Linked DNA regions of Panacibacter ginsenosidivorans. The protein of the gene in region 1 interacts with the protein of each later gene in a pairwise test. Links are inferred from orthologs where the notes say so. Each region holds a gene or a part of one and is shown on either strand. Other genes may lie near its edges. The genes, in order: pepT and tpiA.

The links.
Region 2: the proteins of pepT (region 1) and tpiA interact in binary tests that used the Escherichia coli proteins (3 or more experiments, as listed by UniProt). The link is inferred for Panacibacter ginsenosidivorans from one-to-one orthologs.

The regions. Positions count from the first base shown.
Region 1 is NZ_CP042435.1:2,240,526-2,251,226, forward strand. What follows is about bases 5,319-8,255. They hold pepT (peptidase T), read left to right. Parts: upstream 5,319-6,133; coding sequence 6,134-7,378; downstream 7,379-8,255. Other genes in these bases: tig (trigger factor), read left to right, coding at 5,319-5,942; FRZ67_RS09410 (SPFH domain-containing protein), read left to right, coding at 7,431-8,255. Also shown: FRZ67_RS09375 (acyl-CoA dehydrogenase family protein), read left to right, coding at 1-825; ATP-dependent Clp protease ATP-binding subunit ClpX, read right to left, coding at 1,092-2,327; FRZ67_RS09385 (ClpP family protease), read right to left, coding at 2,424-3,056; FRZ67_RS09390 (ClpP family protease), read right to left, coding at 3,170-3,859; FRZ67_RS23490 (hypothetical protein), read right to left, coding at 4,018-4,191; more of tig, read left to right, coding at 4,581-5,318; more of FRZ67_RS09410, read left to right, coding at 8,256-8,360; FRZ67_RS09415 (MotA/TolQ/ExbB proton channel family protein), read left to right, coding at 8,618-9,298; FRZ67_RS09420 (ExbD/TolR family protein), read left to right, coding at 9,402-9,797; prmC (peptide chain release factor N(5)-glutamine methyltransferase), read right to left, coding at 9,790-10,650. UniProt on the Escherichia coli protein: Cleaves the N-terminal amino acid of tripeptides.
Region 2 is NZ_CP042435.1:70,505-81,244, forward strand. What follows is about bases 4,899-7,874. They hold tpiA (triose-phosphate isomerase), read left to right. Parts: upstream 4,899-5,993; coding sequence 5,994-6,755; downstream 6,756-7,874. Other genes in these bases: FRZ67_RS00345 (putative sugar nucleotidyl transferase), read left to right, coding at 4,899-5,958; FRZ67_RS00355 (hemerythrin domain-containing protein), read left to right, coding at 6,854-7,324; FRZ67_RS00360 (lipopolysaccharide biosynthesis protein), read left to right, coding at 7,396-7,874. Outside these bases: FRZ67_RS00320 (MFS transporter), read left to right, coding at 1-702; FRZ67_RS00325 (GNAT family N-acetyltransferase), read right to left, coding at 803-1,093; FRZ67_RS00330 (aspartate kinase), read right to left, coding at 1,312-2,631; FRZ67_RS00335 (DUF3592 domain-containing protein), read left to right, coding at 2,953-3,396; FRZ67_RS00340 (serine hydrolase domain-containing protein), read right to left, coding at 3,539-4,684; more of FRZ67_RS00345, read left to right, coding at 4,795-4,898; more of FRZ67_RS00360, read left to right, coding at 7,875-8,712; FRZ67_RS00365 (glycosyltransferase family 4 protein), read left to right, coding at 8,867-10,060; FRZ67_RS00370 (hypothetical protein), read right to left, coding at 10,032-10,316; lepA (translation elongation factor 4), read left to right, coding at 10,532-10,740. UniProt on the Escherichia coli protein: Involved in the gluconeogenesis. Catalyzes stereospecifically the conversion of dihydroxyacetone phosphate (DHAP) to D-glyceraldehyde-3-phosphate (G3P).

The DNA.
Region 1 (10,701 bases):
AAACAAAAATATCTTCCAAAACTTGCATCTGCAGAATGGATCGGTGCATGGGGACTTACAGAACCAAACACCGGCAGTGATGCAGGCAACATGAAATGTACCGCCATAAAAGACGGCAATAACTGGATTATTAACGGGACCAAGAACTGGATCACCCATGGCAAAACAGGGGATGTTGCAGTAGTAATTGCAAGAACCGGAGAACCACGCACAAAAGACAATTCAACAGCATTTGTTGTAGAGCGTGGTACTAAAGGTTTTATGGGTGGCAAGAAAGAAAACAAGCTTGGTATGCGTGCCAGCGAAACTGCAGAAATGATCTTTGATAACTGCACTATTTCAGACGCTCAACGCCTTGGCGAAGTGGGCGCTGGTTTTAAACAAGCCATGAAAGTTTTGGATGGCGGACGTATTTCCATTGCTTCACTTTCTTTGGGCATTGCAAAAGGAGCTTATGAAGCCGCACTGCAATATTCAAAAGATCGTCATCAATTTGATCAGCCCATTTCAAATTTTCAGGGCGTAAGCTTTAAACTTGCAGATATGGCAACAGAGATAATGGCTGCAGAACTCATTACACTCAAAGCATGTGATCTTAAGAATCGCGGAGAGAAAGTAACCCGGGAAGCCGCCATGGCAAAATATTATGCCAGCGAAGTTGCTGTAAAAGTTGCCAATGATGCCGTGCAGATCTTTGGTGGCAATGGTTATACAAAAGAATTTCCGGTAGAAAAATTTTATCGCGATGCCAAGCTTTGTACTATCGGAGAAGGCACTTCCGAAGTGCAGAAGATCGTTATTGCAAGGGAAAGTTTGAATGGATAGTTTTATAAACCAAGCTTTAGAATCAGCATTAAATTTTTGTTGCGTCGCACTCTTGTACTTTCTGATCTTTGTGCAACATTATAAACCGCAGAGATGCAAAGGCGCAGTAAATATTTTTTTTACGCCATTTAGTTTTCCATTGCTGCTTATGCTCAAACGTACAAGAGTGCGACGCAACAGTTGATGACATGAAAACTGAAGCCGAAACCATAAAATAAAAAAAGCAACGCTATTAACGTTGCTTTCAAATTATCTAAAAAAATTTCTTAAGCTACTTTCAGCATATTCAATTTGCTGTTGCCCAGTTTCTCTGCTGCATATTCAAGTGAAACATCTAATTTCTCTACTCCTGTACCCGGTAATTCAAACATGGCATCTGTAAGAATATGTTCACAAATAGTTCTTAATCCTCTTGCACCCAATTTATATTCCAATGCTTTCTTCACCATAAAATCAAGTACTTCATCTTCTATCTTCAGTGCTATGCCTTCATATTCAAACAAGCGTGTGTATTGCTTTACAAGGCTGTTCTTAGGTTCGGTAAGAATGGAGCGAAGTGTCTTTGCATCCAGCGGGTCAAGATGTGTAACAACCGGCAACCGGCCCAGCAATTCGGGAATCAAACCAAATGATTTAAGATCTTGTGCATTTACAAACTGCAAAAGGTTTTGACGTTGTTGCTCCTGTTCATTTTTATTTACATTAAACCCAATTGCATTCGTATTGATACGGCGTGCAATCACTTTATCGATACCATCAAATGCGCCACCGCATATAAAAAGAATATTGCTCGTATTCAGCTTGATCATCTTTTGCTCAGGATGTTTCCTGCCGCCTTGTGGTGGCACTAATACTTCCGTCCCTTCCAGCATTTTTAAAAGGCCCTGTTGTACTCCTTCGCCGCTTACATCACGGGTAATAGATGGATTATCTCCTTTACGGGCAATCTTATCAAGTTCGTCAATGTATACAATACCTTTTTCTGCAGCAGCTACGTCGTAGTTACAAACCTGCAGCAACCGGGTAAGCATGCTTTCAACATCTTCACCAACATAACCCGCTTCTGTAAATACAGTTGCATCAACAATAGCAAAAGGAACATTCAATAGACGTGCAATTGTTTTTGCAAGCAATGTTTTGCCCGTACCTGTTTCCCCAACCATAATGATGTTGCTTTTTTCTATTTCAACCTCATCATTCTGTTGCTTCTGAGTAATTCTTTTGTAATGATTGTAAACCGCAACTGATAATATCTTCTTTGCATCTGTTTGACCAATCACATACTCATCCAGAAACTGTTTTATCTCCATCGGTTTGCGAATGTTAAACCGATATTGCGTTGTTTGAATCTCGTGTCTTTTCTGTAGCTCCTGTACAATGATCTCCTGGGCATGCTCTACACAATTTTCGCAGATATGCCCTTCCTGGCCGGCAATAAGGATTTTCACCTCATCACGGCTTTTCCCACAAAAGGAACAATGTAAATTTGTTTGTTTTGCCATAATAAATGCAGCGATTTAAGTATTTGTGGGGTTTCAGGGCCACAGCAAAAATACTTAAATCGCTGTAAGTGATTTTTAAAAAATTTTAAGTCAGGCTTAAAGCTTATCCAATACCTTGTCTACAATACCATAAGCAACTGATTCTTTGGCGTCCATCCAATAATCACGGTCAAAATCTTTCATGATCTGCTCTACCGTTTTGCCACAGTTTTCAGCTAATATCTTTGCCCCTATCTCTTTTGTTTTGCGCATTTGATTGGCTTGAATTTCAATATCAGCCGATGTGGCTTGGAAATAACCGCCAAGACTTGGCTGGTGTATCATTACTTCACCATGAGGATAAATGAACCGTTTTCCTTTTGTGCCGGCACTTAATAAAATAGATCCCATACTTGCAGCAAGACCCATACAAATGGTGCTTACCGGAGATTTTATCAAGCGCATGGTATCATACATCACCATACCGCTGGTAACCATTCCACCCGGACTATTGATGAAGAATCTGATCTCATCACCCGGTTTGTCTGCATCAAGTAACAAAAGTTTTGAAACAATGTCTCTTGCAGATTTATCATCTACAATGCCCCATAGATACACAGCTCTTTTTTCCAAAAAAAGCTGCTCCATTTTTTTCATCAGAAATGGACTATGTGCTTCCGGTTTATTTTCCTTTTCGTTTTCTTCTTCTTCATCCATTACAGGATGAATAATATATTTTGACTGCATCATATTAACGTTCTATATTGTAAGTATAAGTTTTTGTGAATCCTACTTTTGTATTTTATGGCATCGCCTGTTGCGTCGCACTCTTATGCGTTTTGCTATAGAATGAGCATTCGCAGTTACTTCTTTTCCTTTCTTGGATTAGTTAATAATACTTCATCCACCAATCCATAAGCTTTACTTTCATCTGCTGTCATCCAAAAATCACGATCACAATCTATAGCTACCTTTTCTACAGGTTGGTTAGTATGATGTGCTATAACATGATACAATTCCTGTTTGATCTTTTTTATTTCCCTTGCAGTGATCTCGATGTCTGTTGCCTGCCCGCCAATTGCACCACTTGGCTGATGAAGCATAATCCGTGCATGTTTCAAAGCACTGCGTTTACCTGTTACACCGGCACACATTAAAATTGCGCCCATGCTTGCAGCCATGCCTGTGCAAATTGTAGATACATCAGGGCTTACAAATTGCATGGTATCGTAAATACCAAGACCTGCATAAACGCTGCCACCCGGGCTGTTGATGTACATCTGTATATCACGTGTGCGATCTGTACTATCTAAAAATAATAGCTGTGCGGTTACAATGTTTGCCACATAATCATTAATGCCTTCGCCGAGAAAGATAATGCGATCCATCATCAAACGGCTGAATACATCCATACTCGCTACATTCAATGGTCTTTCTTCTATAATGTATGGCGTAAGATTTGTTACATTGTGATTAAGATAGCTATGCAGCGTACTGCTGCTGATACCCTGATGCTTCACAGCATACTTTTCAAATTCCTTTCCAAAATTCATTTGTAATTATTTTCGATTGAAGATAAGTGTTTTGAACAATCAACGCCAAAAGATACCAAATACCATGCAAACGGCTTTTCACGTCAAAAGGGCAGAAAAGTCTATCATTTGCATTCCATTGTTTATCGTTATTACAATTCTTCCCTGAGAAAAATACATTATGGCATAAAGTCTTCTTCCTCTTTTGGGCCGTATTTATCAAAAAGTTTATTGATAGCCCCTGCGAATATGGGAAATTTCTCTTTGGCAAAGTCCTTAATTACTTCAATGGCTTTATAGGCTTGCTCTTCCGTTAACCCCTGCGCTTTCAATCGGTCAATAAGTTCCTGCATAATTACGAATTGTAATGTTATAAAAACTAAAGGTAATGCTGCCTGTTGAAAGCAAAAAAGTTAATAGATGAGCATAGCCGAATAGTGTGCGAAGTGTACAAGTGAGTGACACAACGAAGCTAAATAGCAGTATAAAAGCCGGCAATACAAAACTTTTGCAAACAAACAATTCAACTACACTTGCCCTTTTGTGTAAATTCCCTATTTTTGCGCCCCCGATTTGAATTTGTTACCGGGATTCCTGCGGATGTGGCGAAACTGGCAGACGCACTAGACTTAGGATCTAGCGCCGCAAGGCATGTAGGTTCGATTCCTATCATCCGCACCAAATGGCTGATAAGTTGTATGAACGACTTATCAGCCAAAACTTAAAATTCTCAATTTATTTTATGGCAACTGTTACGAGGGAAAATATCGGTAAGCTTACAGATAAGCTTATTGTAAAAGTGGCGAAGGAAGATTACCTGCAATCGTTTGAAAGCAGCCTGAAGAAATATGCTAAAACAGCTAATATATCTGGCTTTCGTAAAGGAATGGTACCCGCCAGCCTCGTGAAAAAAATGTATGGCCAGGGTGTATTTTCTGATGAAGTTTTACGCCTTGTGGAAAAGCAATTGCAGGATTATATGGTGCAGGAGCAACTTGATATTTTTGCCCAGCCTTTACCCCTGGAAAACGATGCACGTATGCTGGATATGAATAATCCTGCTGATTATGCATTTGCTTTTGAAATAGGATTAAAGCCTGCTTTCGATCTACATATTTCAGATATAAAAGTTACCCGGTATGTAATACAGGTTACAGAGCAAATGATAAATGAAGAAGTAGAACGTTTAACAACCCGTCACGGTAAAATGACAGAGCCTGAAGCTGTAAGCGGCGATAATAATGTGCTGAATGTAGAATTTACAGAGGTTGATAAAGACGGTAATGCTATTGAAGGGGGATTAATAAAATCTAACTCTTTACTGGTAAAATATTTTGCCGAATCAGTTCGCCCTGAATTAATCGGTAAAAAGAAAGATGACACCATCACAATTCAGCTGAGCACTGCATTTGACGAAAAAGAAAGAGAATGGGTAATCGGCGATCTTGGCCTTAATAAAGACAGCAAAGAAGATGCAGATAAATTGTTTAAACTACTTATCACAAAAGTAGGCCTGGTTGAAAAAGCTGAAATGACTGAATCATTCTTTGAAACAGTTTATCCCGGCCGCAGCATAAAAACTGAAGAAGAGTTTCGCAATGCAGTGAAAGTAGAGATCGAAAATTATTATGCCGCGCAAAGCAGTAACCAGGTACACGATCAGATCTATCACCATCTTACAGATCACACCACTATGGACTTTCCGGAAAGCTTCCTGAAAAGATGGTTGAAAGATGGCAGTGAAAAACAGAAAACTGACGATGAGACAGAAAAAGAATATCCTTCTTTTGTAAACCAGTTGAAATGGTCATTAATCAGCAGCAAGCTAATTAATGAAAATAAGATCACTGTTGACCCGGCCGAGATCAGGCAGTTTGCACTTAACCAAATAGCAGGTTATATGGGCATGCAGAATCTTGACGAAGCACCATGGCTTGATGAATATGCCAACCGCATGATGAAAGATCAAAAGTTCGTGGAAGAAACATATATGAAACTGCAGACTGAAAAATTATTCAGGTTAGTAGAGCAGCAGGTTCAGGCAACAGAAGAGAGCATCAGTGCAGAAGATTTTGCAAAGAAGTTGCATCACCATCATCATTAATAAATTTTCACTCTGACTATAGTTATCCGGGGCTTTTATAAGTTCCGGGTTTTTTATTTTACAAGCTTGGGTTTTCATGGCGTCGCCTCTTGTGTCACTCACTTCATCGTTCTTCTTTCAATTGAAAATTAGATTTCATTTGCGTCCATTAATGTAAATCGTGAAATTCGTGTTCAAAAAATTCGTGTTTAATGAAAGATTACCTATTCACGGTTGCAGAAAGATTCATGCGTTATGTACAGGTAGATACACAAAGTGACCCCACAAGCCATAAACATCCTACCACAGAAAAGCAGAAAGATCTAAGTAAGGTATTAACATCAGAACTATTAAGTCTTGGCTTGGCAGATGCGCATACAGATGAATATGGTTATGTGTATGCAACCATTCTTTCCAATACAGATAAAAAAGTTCCTGCAATTTGTTTTTGCAGTCATGTAGATACAGCACCTGATTGCAGTGGCACCAACGTAAAACCTATACTACATAAACATTATAGCGGAGAAGACATTATACTGCCAGATGATACAACACAGGTGATCAGTAAAAAAGATTATCCTTATTTAGAAAAACATATTGGTAATGACATTATCACTGCAAGTGGATTAACACTATTGGGCGCTGATGATAAAGCCGGTGTAGCTGTTATTATGGATATGGCAAACTATCTTGTATCGCATCCTGAAATAAGACATGGAGATATTAAAATTCTTTTTACGCCTGATGAAGAAGTAGGACAAGGCACCGCAAAACTCGATCTCAAAAAGTTAGGTGCAGATTATGCCTACACATTAGATGGCGGCGAAGCCGGCACTTTTGAAGATGAAACATTTAGTGCAGATGGCGCAAGGATTATTATAAACGGGGTTATCTCTCACCCAGGTTATGCAAAAGACAAAATGGTAAATGCTTTAAAGATTGCCGGAGAAATTTTAGCCGCATTACCAAAAAATGAATTCAGTCCTGAAACAACCAAAGGAAGACAAGGTTTTGTGCATCCTGTTTCAGTAAATGGAATTGCAGAAAAAGCAACCATAGAATTTATTATCCGCGATTTTATTACAACCAATCTTGAAAAGCATGAGAAAAGACTGGAAGCCATTGCTGAAGAAGTAATGAGCAAACATACCAAAGCAGGTATGCAATTTGAAGTATGGGAACAGTATCGCAACATGAAAGAAATACTGGATCAGCATACACAGGTTTCTGCATTTGCAGCAGAAGCATACAAACGTGCAGGTTTAAATGTAGTGAATGAACCAATTCGTGGCGGAACAGATGGTAGCCGCTTAAGTTTTATGGGATTACCTTGCCCGAATATTTTTACCGGCATGCAGGCTATACACAGCAAGCATGAATGGATTGCTGTTAAGGATATGGAGAAAGCAGTAGAAGTTTTGGTAAACCTTGTACAGGTATGGGAGGAGAACAGTTAATTTTTAAACTTGATGTTCCAATGCTTATCTTTCCTTTTTAAAATCTAACAATATGGAATTTATTTCTTACTGGTGGGTGCTCGTCATAATCTTTATATTTTTTAGCGGGTTCGTATCTATAAACCAGGGTACCATTGGTGTAATAACAATGTTTGGCAAATATCAGCGTGTTTTAAAGCCGGGATTGAATTTCAAGATCCCGGTAATAGAACAGATATATAAACGTATCAGTATACAGAACCGTTCTGTGGAACTCGAATTCCAGGCGGTTACTGCAGACCAGGCCAATGTATATTTCAAAAGCATGCTGCTTTATGCAGTAATGGGTGCAGAGGAAGAAACGATCAAAAAAGTAGCTTTCAAATTCTTTAGTGATAAGGATTTGATGCAGGCATTGGTAAGAACAATTGAAGGTAATATCCGTTCATTTGTAGCTACGAAACGCCAGGCAGAAATTCTTGGTTTGAGAAAAGAAATTATTGATGCTGTAAAATTTGAAGTAGATCATGTGCTGGAAGAATGGGGTTACCATCTGCTTGATTTGCAGATCAATGATATAACATTCGATCAGGCAATTATTGACAGCATGAGCAAAGTTGTTGCCAGTAATAATTTAAAAGCTGCTGCAGAAAATGAAGGCCAGGCATTATTGATCACAAAAACAAAAGCGGCGGAAGCAGAAGGTAACGCTATAAAAATAGCTGCAGAAGCAGAAAGAGAAGCTGCAAGATTGCGCGGACAAGGCGTTGCATTGTTCAGAGAAGAAGTGGCCAAAGGTATGAGTCAGGCTGCAGAACAAATGAAACAAGCCAACCTTGACACAAACGTTATTCTCTTTAGCATGTGGACAGAAGCAATCAAAAATTTTGCTGAAGTTGGTAAAGGCAATATTATGTTTCTTGATGGAAGTACAGATGGCATGCAAAAAACAATGAACCAGATAATGGCCATGTTGAAGATGAATACCGATAAACAGAAATAATAACTAATTAGTAAACAGTAGAAATATCGGCCGGAAATTTCCGGCCGATATTTTTTTGTTGTTTGTTTTATTGCTGCGTAAGGATAAAAAGTACAAGTGTGCGACGCAACAGGCGACGCCACAACTGCTTTAGCCGGGTTCATAATTTTCCCCTTTGTGCAAAATCTTTCTTAAATCATACACAGGTTGATAATTTATACACACATTGTCCGTTGTTTTGAGTTAACACATACTTTAGCAAAAACCTAATTTATATCATGGTTGTATTATTACAGGTTCAGGACAGCGTTACAACAGCCATAAATGCAGTAGCGCCGCAAACAGAAAGTGCATGGAGCATATTACAGAAAGGCGGTTTTTTGATGTATCCTTTATACGCATTATTTGTGGCCACCATTTTTGTTTTTTTTGAACGCTTTTTTGCTATTAATAAAGCTTCAAAGATCGATGCAAATTTTATGAGCATCATCCGCGATAATATTATGACAGGCAACCTGAGCGCTGCAAGAAATCTTGCAAAAAATACTGACAATGCTGTTGCACGCATTATAGACAAAGGCATTCAGCGCATTGGTAAACCAATTGATGCCATTGAAAAAAGCATGGAGAATGTAGGCAATCTTGAAGTGTATAAAATGGAACGCAATATTTCTATTTTATCGCTGGTGTATGGCATTGCGCCTATGATCGGTTTTCTTGGAACCATCTTTGGTATGTTGCAATTGTTCTCGGCCATCAGTACAACAGGAGATTTTACACCTGCTTCCATTGCGGGTGGTATTTATACAAAAATGGTAACGTCTGCAAGTGGTCTGATCATTGGTTTGCTTGCTTACCTGGCTTATAATTTTTTGAATGCACAGATCGGTAAAACGGTAAATAAAATGGAAGCAGCAAGCGCAGATTTTGTAGATATGTTGCAGGAGCCAACACGCTAATTTTTTATGAGCTAAGCTTTTGAATAAGCATTAAGCTTTCGTTGCGTCGCACACTTGTACGTTCAGATTTTTTCTCAAACGGAAACAACAGTAATAAAGACAAATGAAACTGAAAAGAAGCAAATCACATGGAGAACTTCACGCTAATGCGCTGAACGATATCCTGTTCATACTGTTGTTCTTTTTTCTTATTGTATCTACACTTGCCAATCCAAATATTGTAAAAGTGAATAACCCTGCGGGCAAAAAAGATACAAAAGCAAAACAGAATATTGTAATCTCTATTGATAAGGCACAGAAATTATATCTTGGTCAAAAGCTTATTGATATAAACATGATCGATACTATTCTCAAAGCAGAAGTAATGAAGCAAAGAGCCTTTGTAGATACACCTTCTGTAGTTGTTAATGCAGATACTTCTGCATATTATGGAGAAGTATTCAAAGTTATGCAAAGCGCTAAACGTGCCGGGGCAAAGGTTGTAGCTATTGTTAAGTAAAGCTTGCTTTTACCATTCTGTCTTTTCCCTGCATGTCTTTTTTTATTTCAATATTTGAATAGCCTTTCTGCTTAAGTAAATCCTTTACTTCATTTCCCAGCATCTCATTGATCTCAAAAAAAAGTTGACCATCTTTGTTTAAATGCTGCAAGCCAAGTTCAGTAATAGTTTTATAAAATAATAAAGCGTCTTCATCGGGAACAAATAATGCAAGGTGTGGTTCATGCAATAATACATTATCACGCATTTCTTTTTCTTCTGATTGCTTTATATATGGTGGATTACTTACAATGATATCAAAAAGTGGAAGTGAGTTCCATTTATCCCTGTCGAGGATATTTGTTTTATAAAAAGTTATATCTACGTTTTGTGTTACAGCATTTTTCTTTGCAACATTTAATGCGTCTTCAGAAACATCTAATGCATGCACATCAAGTTCCGGGAGTTTCTTTTTCAAAGCAATAGGAATACAACCGCTACCAGTTCCAATATCTAAAACTTTTTGATTTTTTACTTTTGACTTTTTAGTCTCTTCAACAATCCACATTACCAGTTCTTCCGTTTCAGGTCTTGGTATCAATACATTTTCATCAACATAAAATTTTATTCCTGCAAACCAAGCTTCGTGCAAAATATATTGTACAGGCTTGTGTTGTAGTAATTGTTCTGTATAAGTTTTTAGCGATTCCTCTTGCAAAATATTTAAAGGAAACTGCTTATTGGTTATTCTGTCAATTCTTTTGAAGCCAGTAATATGTTCGATTGTCCAGTCTGCAATATTGGCTGATTCCCTGTCATCATACAGTTCAAACAATTGATACATGAGTTGAGTATAAGCTTCCTGGATGCCCATACTGCAATGTTAAGATGATTTCGGTTAGTTTTGCGGCTTGCAAATATGTTG
Region 2 (10,740 bases), 2.2 Mb from region 1 along the record:
AAAAGACTTGGCAAAGCAGAATACGATTATATACACAGCGATGTAACAGATGAAAACAACACATCAAAAGTGGGTTGGGCCAAAATACTTTCTGTAAAACAAACATGGGCTTTTGTAATGGGTAAGTTTCTTACCGATCCGGTGTGGTGGTTTTATTTATTCTGGATACCATCTTATTTTAATACAACATATGGGTTAAACATCAGTACGTCTGCTATACATGTTTCTACTATTTATGTTGCAGCAGGTTTTGGAAGTGTACTTGGTGGTTATCTCTCCGGGTATTTTATTAAAAAAGGATTGCCTGTTTATAAAGCAAGAAAAAAGGCAATGTTCATTTTTGCACTTTGTGTTGTGCCGGTAATATTTGTTCGTTACACTGATGATATTTGGATTGCTGTTGCGCTTATAAGCCTTGCTACGGCTGCACACCAGGCATGGAGTGCGAATATATTTACAACTGCATCTGATATGTTTCCAAAGAAAGCACTAAGCTCTGTTGTTGGAATAGGGGGCATGGCGGGCTCAGTGGGTGGTATTCTTTTTCCGTTGCTGATAGGTGTGGTGCTCGATAAATTTAAACTCGCAGGAACAATAAGCACTGGTTACAATATTATCTTTTTTATCTGCGGCACTTCCTATCTGCTGGCTTGGCTTATGATGCACCTGCTTGCGCCGTCTATGAAAAAGGTTGATCTGTAAGAATTTTTTTTGAGGTCAGCTTATCTTTTCATGGCATCGCCTGTTGTGTCACTCACTTGTACGTTCTGTTTTTCAATAATGCTGCAGCATAGCGCATTTTCTACCGGTAATTTTTATCAACCAGGTAATCATATTCCGGATGTTTCTTTAAATAGGAAGCTACAAAAGGACAGTACACAATTATTTTCTTTTGATGTTCTTTTGCCCATTCCAATGCATGCACTGCCAAAGCAGAAGCAATGCCTTTGCCACCTAATGTGTCGGGCACATCTGTATGCATTAGTGCAATATCATCTTTGTAAAAGCGGTACTGCAAAAACGCCAATTCATTATCCATACTTACTTCGAATTGCTGCATTGTTTCGTTGTTGGTAACTATAATTTTTTCCATCGATATTTTTTTATCGGTAGCCCTGGATTAACACTCAAAAACATAATGCTCTAATGTAAGAAAAAATCTATTGCATTTATTGTCGAATAGTTATTGGAGAAGTACAAGTGTGCGACGCAACGGATGATGATAATAATTATGCTGCCTGGATCAAAAAATATTCTCATTAAAATAAAAACCCGGCTATAAATAACCAGGCTTTTTTATACTATGATTTATTACAATCCAAATACGCCTTTGTTGATCAACTGCAGTGTTTCTTTTTTATGCGATGCTGGAATAAGTAAGGAAATATTATTGTTACTGCCTCCATAACTTACCATGCGCAAAGGAATGGAACTGATCGATTCAAAAACTTTCTTCATCACATCAGGTGTTTGCGCAATATCGTTGCCAACAATGGAAACAATGGTCTGGTCTTTATCTATCTCCACATTACCAAATGGTTCAAGCTCCTGTATTATAGCATCAAGGTTTGTATCAGAATCTATTGTTACACTTACAGCTACTTCAGAAGTGGTGATCATATCAATGGAAGTGCGGTATTTTTCAAACACTTCAAATATTTTTCTCAGAAAACCATAAGCCAGTAACATGCGGCTGCTCTTGATCTTGATGGCAATGATGCCATCTTTTGCTGCCACTGCTTTTGCGCCGTTTCCCTTCACATCTCCCTGTATGGTTGTACCCTTTGCATCGGGCTGCATAGTGTTGAGTAATTTAACCGGCACATTGTAATGCTGTGCGGGCCATATACATGCAGGGTGTAAAATCTTCGCACCGAAATAAGCAAGCTCTGCTGCTTCGTCAAAACTTAATAATTCAACGGGCACTGTTTTATCAACAATACGTGGATCATTGTTGTGCATGCCATCAATATCTGTCCATATTTCACATACACTTGCATTAATAGCTGCAGCAATTAATGATGCAGTATAATCACTGCCACCACGTTTTAAATTATCCACTTCACCTCTTGCATTGCGGCAGATATAACCTTGTGTTACAAATAATTTTTTATTGGTGTTTTGTTGCAGCAACTGGCTAAGCTTTACTTTAATGCTGCCCACCTGTGGTTCTTCATTGGCATCAATGCTCATAAATTCAAGTGCAGGCAACAACAAATGATCTATACCATTTTCTTCCAGATAAACGCAGAATAATTTAGTACTCATCAACTCGCCCTGGGCAAGAATATCTTTATTCAACGCATCGCTGAAAGATATTTTCAAAATAATATTCAGGAATTCGAAATGCTCTGTAACAATGGCGTTTGCTTTTAACAATGATGCTTCTGAATGTACCAGTTCTTTTACAAAATTCCTGTAATGTGCTTCCAGCTCATCTATCTTTCGTTTGGCAGCTTCACGGTCGCTGTGTGCAAGACTATCGCTAATAGCTACCAATGCATTGGTAGTTCCGCTTAAAGCGCTGAGCACAACAATTTTAGGTTCGGCATCTTTTGTTATCAGTTGTGCTACCTGGTGCATACGTTCCGGCTTACCTACGCTGGTGCCGCCAAACTTCATAATTTTCATGAGATATTCCCCCGCCCCGATTTTTTGGTTGTATAAAAATTTTGAGGCTGCAAAAGTATATTGTCTGTAAGAAATATGAAGAAGAATTTTGTGTTCCCGGCGTTATAGCCATACTGATCGTCCCTTGCGTCGCACACCTGCGCTGCTTTTCTTTGCGAAGCTTCTGCATTTTAGCATAGCTATAATAAATAAAATTATAGGGCGTTTTCAAAAAAACAATAAGGCTAAAACGTATTAATTATCAATTAATGCATTCAATTACACATTGTTCATAGCCAAAATGACTTAATTTCATTTTTTTGAAACAAAACCGCTGCTTACATGACAACAGCCTTCCTGGTATTTAAGCTGATAATTTTTATTTTCCTGCTTTGTTTGCTCTTCTACTTCTTTGTTTTTACAACCATCAAAAAACTTTTACGACGCAGAAAAATAAGAACACAAGGTGAGAAAGCGCTTGCTTCTGTTATTGATTACAAAATGGCCAAGGATTCAGACAGGGTTCGTTCTTATTTTCCTGTACTGCAGTTCAGAACAAAGGACGACCAGGTAGTAACGGTACATTCAAAGAAAGCAAGAACAACAAAATATCCTGCAGGCCATATGATCACCGTTTATTATATGCGTGCTGATCCTTCCAAATTTTATATTTCAGGTCTTGTACCTTTTATAAAGATCGCCGGTATTATTTTAGGCAGTAGTGGTGTTGTATTGCTTTGCTATGAAATTTTTAAGACGGTAAAGTTGATAATTGCAGGGGCATAATGCTTTAGATAAAGATTTTATACTATTAATTCCAAAACAAATATCTAATTAGATGCATTTAATGCTCCACTATATTCCAACCGATAAAAGGATTGCGACGCAACAGGTGATGCTATGAAATACTATAGCTGATATAATAAAATTATTCTTCCAGTTTCGATGTATCTAACCTTCCGGTGAAGATGCTTTGCATTTCTTTAGCCTGGTAAATATTCCGGTTGAGTTTATTGCCGAGCACAATGATGACAGCAGTATCCTGTACAAGCCTTGTAAATACTGTATTGCTGCCATGCCATTTGCCATTGTGATAAACAATAGTATCGCCATTGTTGAAGAAGAGATGCCAGCCAAGACCATAATTATGTTTGGTTCTTTTTTCAAAACTATAGGGCTCGAAAGCCATTTCTGTTGTTGATTTTCGGGTAAAAAGATTTTCGTATAATACTTTGTCCCAGGTAAAAAGATCACGGGCTGTGCTGTACACATTTTTATCACCGTAGGTACAATCGAGATGATCCATCGGGAAGGGCCTGGTAACAGAATAAGTGGGCACATAATGCAACGTATCCGCCGCAGAAAAAATATAAGTATCTTTTAAACCAAGCGGTGTGAATACACTATCCTTCATGTATTTTGGAAAAGACTGGTTGGTTACATTCTCCACGATAAGCGCCAGCAATAAAAAATTGGTATTACAATAATGATATACACGGTCAGGCGCAGCATCTGCTTTTGGCTGGTGTTCTATCATGAAATTCACCACATCCCAGTTAGTGGCTTTTATTTTTTTGTTCCAGATAGAATCCATGAAGTATAAATAATTGGGAAGACCACTTCTATGATCCAGTAACATTTTTATAGTAATACCATGATAAGGAAGTTTTGGAAAATATTTTTGAATAGAATCGTCAAGGTTTAAGCGGCCTTCTTCCCAAAGCTTCAAAATCGTCATGGCCGTAAATGTTTTGGAGATAGATGCAAGATGAAAAGCGGAGTGCTCATCTACCGGTTGCTTTGTGGCAAAATTGGAAAAGCCTTTGTAATCTTCATATAATATTTCACCATTTTTTGCTACAAGAAAACTGCCGTTAAAACCTGTGGCTACGAGTTTTTTATCATAGTATTGTTCAATGGCAGTACTGTATTTTTTTATTTCAACTTGAGAAAGTGGTCTGAAGATGGAATCCGCTGTATTATTTACTGACGGTTGTTTGTTTTTGTTGTCGTTATTTTGCCCGCAGGCAAATGCACTGAGTAATAAAATAAATGTAAATATAGATCGGTTCACTGATGATTAATATTAGGAGTTTGAGAACGCGGCAAAATAAAAGAAACAGCGCCACATTCTTTTGCGATTATTTTCATTCTAACAATAACTTTACAAATTGTGGATAACAAATGAGTATTGTATTATTTGATAACACCGACCATAAGCATTTATACCCGCTTAATAATGCATGTGCCGTTGCAGATCTTCGTGTTGGTATCTGCACTGCAAAAGGGCGCTGGGAATTGCTTTTGAAACAAACGGTACATGTACATACGGAAGATTACCTTAGTTTATTGTATGGCCCAATACCTTCCGGCTCACATTACTGGATAGATGCATCAATTTTACCCGATACGGCGCTAGCAGAGCGCATTCTTTCACTAAATGAAAATGAAGCGCTGGCAGACACCGGTGGGTTAATTGCAGGTAAGAAAAACTTTGATGGGGCTAATTTCCCCAGGGAAAATTTATTGAACAGTTTTGAAACCATCTGCGAATATGAAACAGCAAAAAGAATTTTTCATGCATGGGATATGTTTGAGCTGAATGATCATATGCTGCGAAGCGATTTTGATTTGCTTACAAAAGATCGTCAATCAAGGCCACTGCCGCAAGGCAATCAATATATCAACCCTGAAAATATTTTTGTTGAAGAAGGTGCAACTATTAGCTGCGCTATCATCAACGCATCCGCAGGCCCTGTTTACATCGGTAAAAATGCCACTATTATGGAAGGAGCCCTTATACGTGGCCCTTTTGCAATGTGTAACGATTCTGTTATAAAAATGGGTGCCAAAATATATGGCGCCACAACGCTCGGTCCATGTTGTGTTGCAGGCGGCGAAATAAAGAACGCAATTCTGCAGGGATACAGTAATAAATCACATGATGGTTATCTTGGCGATGCAGTAATTGGCAAATGGTGCAACCTTGGCGCAGGCACCACCAACAGCAATGTAAAGAATACGGCAAGCATGGTCAAGATGTGGAACACCGTTGCACAGGACTACATAGAAGCCAATATAAAATGTGGTGTGGTAATGGGTGATTACAGCCGCACTGCTATCAATACTTCAATTAACACAGGTAGTGTTATAGGCACATGCTGTAATATTTTTGGCGAAGGTCTGTTACCAAAATATATCCCTGATTTTCAGTGGGGCAGTAAAGGCATCACAAGATATGAGCTGGAGAAAAGTTTTAAAGACATAGATAACTGGAAAAAAATGAAAGGCCAGTCTTTGTCAGATGCCGAAAAGAGAATTTTGCAATATATCTTTGAGACCACTTAATAAAAAACCAACATTTAAATAGAAACAGGACCGTTATGAGAAAACAAATTGCAGCAGCTAACTGGAAAATGAATCTTACCATTCAGCAGGGCGAACAATTACTTGATGCCATCATTGCAAAGCCGCATAGTTTATCGGCATACCAGCAGGCAGTATTTGCAGTGCCCTTTCCTTACCTGGCCATGGCGCAACAAAAAATTGCAGGGAAGAACAATGTATTTATAGCTGCACAAAACTGTTATAGTAAAAAAAGTGGTGCATATACCGGCGAGACATCTGTTGAAATGTTACAATCACTTGGAATAAGTGTGGTGGTGCTAGGCCACTCAGAGCGCCGCGAATATTTTGAAGAGAGTAACCAGTTTCTTGCAGACAAAGTAAATATCTGTCTCGAATATAATATTACTCCTATCTTTTGTTGTGGTGAACCGCTTAGCATTCGAGAAGCAGGTACGCAAAATCAGTTTGTAGAAAAGCAATTAGAAGAATCATTGTTTCATTTGTCTGCAGAGCAGGTGCAAAAGATCGTGATAGCTTACGAACCAATCTGGGCAATAGGTACAGGTAAAACAGCAACCAGCGCACAGGCACAGGAAATGCATGCATACCTGCGTTCTGTGTTTGCGGGTAAGTATGGAAATGAGGTTGCCAATAATATCAGCATTTTATATGGTGGCAGCGTTAAGGCCTCTAACGCAAAAGAAATATTTTCACAGCCCGATGTTGATGGCGGTCTTGTAGGTGGTGCATCATTGATAGCAGATGAATTTGTAACGATCATCAACAGTTTGAAATAGTAACAGTTGAGTGTGTAATATTATTGCACAAACTGCATTACTACTATGATGCTTTTGTTGTGTCACTCACTTGTACGTCAACAATAATTTCAGCAATTATGAAACGCCATGTGCAATTACAACCATTATCAAGGCAACACCATAATGGTTTACTGGCGGTATTACTGTTGAAAAAAGGAATTAAAAAAGCAGCATCTTCAAAAGAGATGGCTGCTTTTATTTTTGATTTCTGGCATAAAGATATTGAAGAGCACTTTAAAGCAGAAGAAAATTTTCTGGTGCCCGCTGTTGCCAATGCTGATTGCGATAAAGCACTTATAGAAACACTCAAAGAAGAACATGCTGTCTTGCGCTCCTATATTTCTTTGCTTCAGCATAACCCAAGAAATATGGAGGTGATTGAAAAATTTACAAATCTGCTGGAACAGCATATCCGTTTTGAAGAGAAAATATTTTTTCCTGCTGCAGAAAACTGCTTAACTGAAGAACAGTTAACAGAACTAGGCAAACACCTGCATGAAGGAGATACGCAGAACTGCATGAATTATCCTGTAAAATTCTGGGAATAAGATAACAGCGCTTATCCTGTAAAAGATATACTACAACAAAGAATCGTACTTTAGCAGCATAGAGCACACTAATGAATTTTAAGAAGCTACTTGCACAAAGCATTTTCTGGCGTGGATTTTATTTCTTTTCCGTTTTACTGGTCAATGTATTTTTATCAAGGTATCTGAAAGCAGCTGGTTCAGGCAGTCTTTATTTTCTTACTATCATTTTTTCTTTCCTGCAGGTTGTGCTGGCATTGGGTTTCGAACAAGGCTTTACTTATTTTGCTTCGGGTAATATTATCCGGCGCAACAAGCTTTTAAGTTTTGCAGGTTTATGGAGTGTTGTTGCAGGATTACTAATGATCGGCCTGGTACATCTTTATTTTCTTATAGACAAGACTATTGATGCAGGTCTACTACCTGCATGGTCATTATATGGTTTTCTATATATAAGCGGCCAAACGCTGATGGGTTATATAACAGCATTGTACTATACAAAAGAAAATTATATACTTCCCAATTTATTGCTTTCGCTGGTAAATATCATTTTTGTGATCATCATTCCATCCAAAGATGCTCCGACGAATGCAGGAGACGCCGCACATATAACTACACTTTATTTCTATACTTTCTTTGTATCCGGAATAGTATTGATCATTTCATTTTTTTTATACAACAGGAGAGAAGGGGTTTTTGGACTGCCACCTGTTCAACACCTGAAAAAGTTTTTACAATACTCGCTTACAGCACTTAGTGCCAATGTTATTTTTTTTTTAGTGTACAGGATAGATTATCTTTTTGTAAACAACAGCCCCGTTGCTACTGCGGCCGATCTTGGCAATTATATACAGGTGGCCAAGCTTGGGCAAATGTTGCTGATAGTGCCACAGATCATTGCCAGCGTAGTGTTTCCAAGAACAGCAAGCGGGTCTGACAGGCAGCGTTTGAATCATATTATTATGGTGATGGCAAGATTATTTTCACAATTATTTTTGTTGTTATTTATTGGCGTATTACTGCTTGGAAAGTTTTTCTTTATTAAAATATTTGGAGAAACATTTAACGCCATGCAAATACCTATGCTTCTTTTGATACCAGGCATTTTTTCTTTAAGTGTTTTGGTGTTGCTCTCCGCTTATTTTTCCGGTAAGGGGAAAGTAAAAGTAAATGTACAGGGTGCACTACTTGCATTGGTAGTGATGGTTGTGGGTGCATGGATCTTTGTGCCTCGTTATGGCATCATTGCAGCAGCGGCAGTTAGTACAGTAAGCTATGCAGTTAATATGGGTTATTCATTGTATATTTTTTATAAGGATTATCAGGTAAACTTTTTTGATTTTTTTAAATGGAGAAAAGAAGATTATTACTGGATAAAGAACCTGCTGGTAAAAGAAAAAGAAATATGAGTTTGCTCGTTTATGATGTGTAAAGTAGTTAATAATATACATCATACATGCAGCAGCGATACCGAACGTACAAGAGTGCGACGCAACAGCAGTTTAGTATTTATTCAAAAGCCCGGCACATAAAAATTCTAATAACTACAGAAGAAAATTTGCGATGAGAATATTGTGGTTGGCCAGTTGGTACCCCAATCCATATGAACCTTTTAATGGCGATTTTATACAACGCCATGCACAGGCAGTTGCTGAATTGTTGCCTGTTGATGTAATTCATGTATTGCAGGCAGGCAGAAGTTTGCCGGTAGAAAAAACAGCACTTATAGTGAACAAAAAAAATGGCCTTACAGAATATGTTCATGTATTTAAGTTCAGGCCTTTTGGTATTGCGTGGGTTGATAAATTGTGGTATAATATTTTGTATCACCGGTATTATAGTAAAATAATAAAAGAATATTTTGCTAAGAATGGAAAGCCTGATCTTATTCATGTACATGTACCGGTAAAAGCTGGCCTGATTGCATTACGGCTTTTAAAAAAAAAGAATATTCCTTTTATCGTTTCTGAGCAGTCATCACATTATGAAGAAACATCTCCTGACTATTTTTTAAAACGCAGCAAATATTTCCAGGTTAACACAAGACGTATTTTCAGCAATGCTATTTCGGTAACGAATGTTTCTGAAACTATTGGTAAAAAACTGCAATCATATTTTGAATTAAAAAACTACCGTACAATTCATAATCTTGTTGATACAGACCTGTTTTATTATAAACAGAAAGAGAAAAACAACAAACTGCGTTTTATACATGTATCTGCAATGGGGGAACAAAAAAATCCTGCGGGTATTATAAGAGCGTTGGCACAATTGAATATTTTCCACAAAGAGTGGGAATGTGTTTTGTGTGGTCCATATAAACAAGAGCTTAAATTAATGGTTGAAGAAAATGAACTGCATGCACAAATACAGTTTACCGGAGAAGTGGCGCATGATCGTGTGGCCAAAGAAATGCAGCAGGCTGATGTTTTTATACTGTTCAGTAATCATGAAAATTTTCCCTGTGTTGTAGCAGAGGCTTTGTGCTGCGGCTTGCCGGTTATTGCTGCCAACGCGGGTGGTGTGGCTGAAGCGGTTAATGATAGCAATGGTATTATTGTAAATGCAGGAGATGTGGAACAATTAACCAATGCCCTGCACAATATTGTGAAGAGCTTTGATAAATATGACCGTGCAATTATCTCAGCTAACGCAAAAGTGCTTTATAATAAAAAAAGAATTGCTGAGCAATTCGTGGAATTATATAATGATATAAATAATAGCCTTATTAATAAGGGCTATGAAAAACCACTATAATAATTATAGTTGCCAGCAGCCAGCCGTAAATGTAATAATTAATGAGATTATTCAGCCGCATATACTGCTTTCGTGACTGGTTATTACTCATGTAGAGATCACTTTTAGTATATACACGAAAGAAACTTGAAACAACTGCAGGCACATCAAAACCTTTGCTCCTGAATACGAGCACAATTTTAAGAATGATAGCAATTACTGTAAGAATATGCAGGTAAATAATAATATTATGCAGTACTTCAAGCGAATAATCCATTTTTCATTTCAATTTTGGTTTACAATAGTGTTAGCTGTTTTCATTTTACATAGTTTTTCATCTCCCAATTGACAGTTCGCAAAAACGCATACAGCAGGCAAAAGATTGTTGAAATAAATTCAGAAAGTAGAAGTACAATACCCATGATGTCTTCGAAGTGAAGATAACACGAATTCTTTACATAAAGATTATCCAATGATTATCTTTGCCGCATTATGAAGCATATCAGGAATTTTTGCATTATCGCGCATATTGATCACGGGAAAAGTACACTTGCAGACAGGTTGCTGGAACATACCAAGACCATTGGTGAAAGAGATATGATGAACCAGGTCTTGGACGATATGGATCTTGAAAGGGAAAAAGGAATTACCATTAAAAGCCATGCCATACAGATTAATTATCCATATAAAGGGGAAGAATA